One region of the Streptomyces sp. NPDC053665 genome, then DNA from elsewhere that is predicted to be linked to it. Evidence: riboswitches for the same ligand, from Rfam matches in the RefSeq annotation. Region 1 holds a riboswitch; the other holds the start of a gene.
The links. Region 1 has a riboswitch for S-adenosylmethionine ahead of thrC (threonine synthase). Riboswitches for the same ligand answer to the same signal wherever they lie in the genome.
Positions count from the first base shown of each region.

Region 1 (2,383 bases):
GCCGAAGATCTTGTACGGCTTGTCCTCGACGAGGCCGAGCTTGATCAGCTCCTGCAGCCCCTTGTCGATCTTCGTCAGCTGCGAGCCGGAGGCGATCGGCACGACCAGCTGGTCCGGCAGCCGCCAGCCGAGCTGTTCGCAGATCTCGTAGGCGAGGGTCTTGGAGCCCTCCGCGTAGTAGGGGCGCAGGTTGACGTTGACGAAGCCCCAGCCCTCGCCGGCCGGGTCGCCGATCAGCTCCGAGCAGAAGCGGTTCACGTCGTCGTAGTTGCCCTCGATGCCGACGAGCTCGCCGCCGTAGACCGCGGCCATGACGACCTTGCCCTGCTCCAGGTCGTGCGGGATGAACACGCACGAGCGGAAGCCGGCGCGGGCCGCGGCGGCGCCCACCGCACCGGCGAGGTTGCCGGTGGAGGAGCAGGAGAGCGTGGTGAAGCCGAAGGCGCGGGCGGCCTCCAGGGCCTGGGCGACGACGCGGTCCTTGAAGGAGTGCGTCGGGTTGCCCGAGTCGTCCTTCACGAACAGCTTGCCGGCGTCGACGCCCAGCTCGCGCGCGAGGTTGTCGGCCTGGACGAGCTTGGTCCAGCCGGGGTTGATGTTCGGCTTGTCCGCCACGTCGGCCGGGACCGGCAGCAGCGGGGCGTAGCGCCAGATGTTCGCGGGTCCCGCTTCGATGCGCTTGCGGAGCTCTTCGGTGTCGTAGGCCGAGAAGTCGTAGGCGATCTCCAGCGGGCCGAAACACTCCTCGCAGGCGAAGACCGGGCCGAGGGGGACGCGGTGACCGCACTCGCGGCAGCTGAGGGCCGCGGCGGGACCGAGGTCCACGGTGGAGTCGGTGGTGCTTGCAACAGTCTGCACAGCCATGTGAGGCGAGGCCCTTTCTCCTCATCTTCCTCACGACGCATCTCGCCGTGAGACGGATTTGGCACCTTCCCTAGCCGGGAGCCTCGCCGAGTGGTCAGCAGTGACCTACGAGTACCGACTGGAGGGTTGCCGGGGCTTCATCGGGCCGTTTCCCTCTGCCCCTCTGGATGAGCTGTATGTGGTTGTAGGCGGCGGGCGACCCCGGACATGCGAGGGTCATCCGCGTTGTTCAAGACTGTAACCGACGACCAGGACAGTTGAGATAGTCGTCCGAACCGCGAGACGCGTCACATTCGTCCCGCCGAGAGAACGCAAGGAGCAGCACGGTGCTGGAAGAAGTCGATCGCTGGCTGAGCGCCCGTTCCTGGTCCGTGCACGACCGTCCGCTCCACAGCGTCCTGGCGGCCAAGCAGCGCACGGGCCGCACGGTGAGCGTGGTGCTGCCCGCCCTGAACGAGGAGGAGACCGTCGGCGACATAGCCGCCGCGATCCGCCACGACCTGATGCTGCAGGTGCCGCTCGTCGACGAGCTGGTGGTGCTCGACTCGGGGTCGGCCGACCGCACGTCCGAGGTGGCCGCCGCCGCGGGCGCGACGGTGGTGCACCGGGACGCGATCCTGCCCCGCCTGCCCGCCCTGCCCGGCAAGGGCGAGGTGCTGTGGCGCTCGCTGCTCGTCACCCGTGGCGACATCGTCTGCTTCGTCGACGCGGACCTGCGGGAGTTCTCGTCCGACTTCGTCTCCGGCATCGTGGGCCCGCTGCTGACCGACCCGGAGGTCGAGCTGGTCAAGGCCATGTACGACCGTCCCCTCGGCGCGGCCGCCGGGCAGGGCGGCCGGGTCACCGAGCTGATGGCGCGCCCGCTGCTCAACATGCACTGGCCGCGGCTCGCCGGGTTCGTGCAGCCGCTGGGCGGCGAGTACGCGGCCCGCCGCTCCCTGCTGGAGCAGCTGCCCTTCCCCGTCGGGTACGGCGTGGAGCTGGGCGTGCTGGTAGACGCGCTGCACCTGGCCGGCCTCGACGCGCTCGCCCAGGTCGACGTCGGCGTGCGCAAGCACCGGCACCAGGACGGGCAGGCACTCGGGCGGATGGCCGCCGAGATCTACCGCACGGCCCAGCTGCGGCTGGCCCGGGGGCATCTGATCCGGCCGTCCCTGACCCAGTTCGAGCGGACCGGGGACGGCTTCGAACCGCGCACGTACTCCGTGGACACCGAGGAACGCCCGCCGATGGTGGAGATCGCCGAGTACCAGGCGCGGCGGGCCGCCTGACCCGGGATGTTTTTCGGCCGGGCGCGGCAGGTCCGTACGTTTGAGCGTTTACAGGCCGGGCTAGGTTGAGGCCTATGGGTTCGACGTACGGTTCTGCACGGGTATTGGTGGCCTCCAACCGCGGCCCGGTCTCCTACACGGTCGGTGACGACGGTTCGCTGAACGCCAGACGGGGCGGCGGCGGTCTGGTCTCGGGGCTGTCGGCGATCGGCTCCGACGCGGACGCCCTGTGGGTCTGCTCGGCGCTG
Region 1 is NZ_JBVJKK010000007.1:360,487-362,869, forward strand. Features, by position in the region: gene thrC (threonine synthase) at 1-864, opposite strand, end outside; SAM riboswitch class I at 883-1,038, opposite strand; gene ACZ6ZN_RS27425 (glucosyl-3-phosphoglycerate synthase) at 1,191-2,135, shown strand; gene ACZ6ZN_RS27430 (alpha,alpha-trehalose-phosphate synthase (UDP-forming)) at 2,210-2,383, shown strand, end outside.

Region 2 (2,383 bases), on a different contig from region 1:
GGGCCCTGCGGGCGATCGTCCCGAGGGCCCGGCCACCGCCGCTCCCGGCCCACGCTCCTCACACGGAGGTGTCCGGCACGCAGCGGCCGTCCTCGGTGCGGTAGTTCCACTTCGCCCCGTCGGTCACCAGCTCCCGCACGGCCCGGACGAAACGCTCCACGTGCTCGTCCGGCGTGCCCGCCCCGAAGCTCACCCGGATGGCGTTGAGCGCCTTCTCGCCCGGCGCGGCCTCCGGCGCCCCGCACTCGCCCTGCTGCTGCGGGTCACCGCCGAGCAGCGTGCGCACCAGCGGGTGGGCGCAGAACAGCCCGTCCCGGACGCCGATGCCGTACTCGGCGGAGAGCGCGGCGGCGAAGTGGGAGCTGTTCCAGCCGTCCACGACGAAGGAGATCACGCCGACACGCGGCGCGTCGTCGCCGAACAGGGACAGGACCCGGACCTGGGGCACCTCGGCGAGCCCCTGGCGCACCCGGTCGATCAGGTACTGCTCGCGGGCGACCAGCGTGTCGAACCCGGCCTCGGTGAGGGCCTTGCAGGCGGAGGCGATGGAGTAGGCGCCGATGACGTTCGGGGAGCCGGCCTCGTGGCGGGCGGCGCTGTCGTGCCACTCCACGTCGACGCCGCCGTCCTCCCGGCGCGTGACCTTGCGGGAGGCGCCGCCGCCCGCGAGGTACGGCTCGGCCGCGCGCAGCCAGTCGGACCGGCCGGCCAGCACGCCGGAGCCGAAGGGCGCGTACAGCTTGTGCCCGGAGAAGGCGACCCAGTCGACGTCGAGGTCCGCGACGGAGACGGGGTGGTGGGGGGCCAGCTGGGCGGCGTCCAGCACGATCCGGGCGCCGTGGGCGTGCGCGGCCGCCGCGAGCTCCCGCACGGGCCACAGTTCCCCGGTGACGTTGGAGGCGCCGGTGACGCACACGAGGGCGGGGCCGTGGGGGTCCCGGTCGGCCAGGGCCCGCTCCAGGGCCTCGACGGCCTCGCGGTGGCTCCTCGGGGCGTCGAGGCAGGTGACCTGGGCGTCGCGCCAGGGCAGCAGGGAGGCGTGGTGCTCGGTCTCGAAGACGAAGACCCGGCAGTCCTCCGGCAGGGCGGCGGCGAGGAGGTTGAGGGAGTCGGTGGTGGACCGGGTGAACACCACCTGGTCGCCGTCCCGGCAGCCGAGGAACTCCGCGACCGTGCGGCGGGCGTTCTCGAACAGGTCGGTGGACAGCTGGGACAGGTACCCGGCGCCGCGGTGGACGCTGCCGTAGTAGGGCGCGTAGGCGGCGACGTCGTCCCAGACGCGCTGGAGCGCCGGGGCGCTGGCCGCGTAGTCGAGCGCGGCGTAGGTGACCTCTCCCCCGGTCACCAGCGGCACGGTGACGTCCCGGCCCAGAACGGGCAGCGGGGCGCAGACGGACTGTTCGGCGGCAACGGCGGAGACGGACATGGTGAACTCCCGTGAGATCAGGCGGGACCACCCGCGGGCCCGATGGGCTGCCGGCGGGGGTGAGGAAAGGAAGAGGGGATGCGGAGGCGGGGCTCTGCGGCCCTATCGCATTCGCTGACTCACGGAGAACTCCTCGACGACCAGGACCCCTGGTATCGCGAGGGGTCCGCGCTTGCCGCAGACCTCGCTGCCTGCGGCCTGGTCTTCACCCGGGGCACCCCGCCACGGACGGAGGGTTGCCGGACAGTCGGCCGGGGCCTCATGACTGTCACTCATGACCTGTTCAGGAACGTACGCGAAAAGATCGGCGCCCCGCAACCCGGGTCCGGATCGCGGGACGCCCTCGCCGCAGCCGCTAGGCGTTGGTCGCGGCCACCCAGCGCTCCAGGGTCCGCTTGGCCGCCCCGGAGTCGATGGACTCCGCCGCCTTCGCCATGCCGGCGCCGAGCTGCTCGGCCAGTGTCCCCGTGCCCGGCTCCAGCGCCACCAGGGCCGCCGCCGCGTTCAGCAGGACGGCGTCGCGGACGGGGCCGGTCTCGCCGTCCAGCAGCCGGCGGGCGACCTCCGCGTTGTAGGAGGCGTCCGCGCCGCGCAGCGCCTCGACCGGGACCAGCTCCAGGCCCACGTCCCGCGGGTCGAAGGCCTCCTCGGCCACCGTGCCGTCCCGGACGATCCAGACCCGGGAGGTGGACGTGGTGGTCAGTTCGTCGAGGCCGTCGTCGCCGCGGAAGACCAGCGACGAGTGGCCGCGCCCGGCGAAGACGCCCGCGACGATGGGCGCCATGCGCGGGTCGGCCACGCCGACGGCCTGGGCACGGACCTTCGCGGGGTTGGTCAGCGGGCCCAGGACGTTGAAGATCGTCCGGATGCCCAACTGGCCGCGGGCCGCGCCCGCGTAGCGCATCGAGGGGTGGAACTTCGCCGCGAAGCAGAAGGTGATCCCGGCCTCCTCGGCCA
Region 2 is NZ_JBVJKK010000002.1:283,950-286,332, forward strand. Features, by position in the region: gene ACZ6ZN_RS08840 (aminotransferase class V-fold PLP-dependent enzyme) at 59-1,426, opposite strand; SAM riboswitch class IV at 1,590-1,706, opposite strand; gene trpD (anthranilate phosphoribosyltransferase) at 1,782-2,383, opposite strand, start outside.
Region 2: it holds a riboswitch for S-adenosylmethionine, as region 1 does, so the genes downstream of both, ACZ6ZN_RS08840 (aminotransferase class V-fold PLP-dependent enzyme) here and thrC (threonine synthase) in region 1, are expected to answer to the same signal.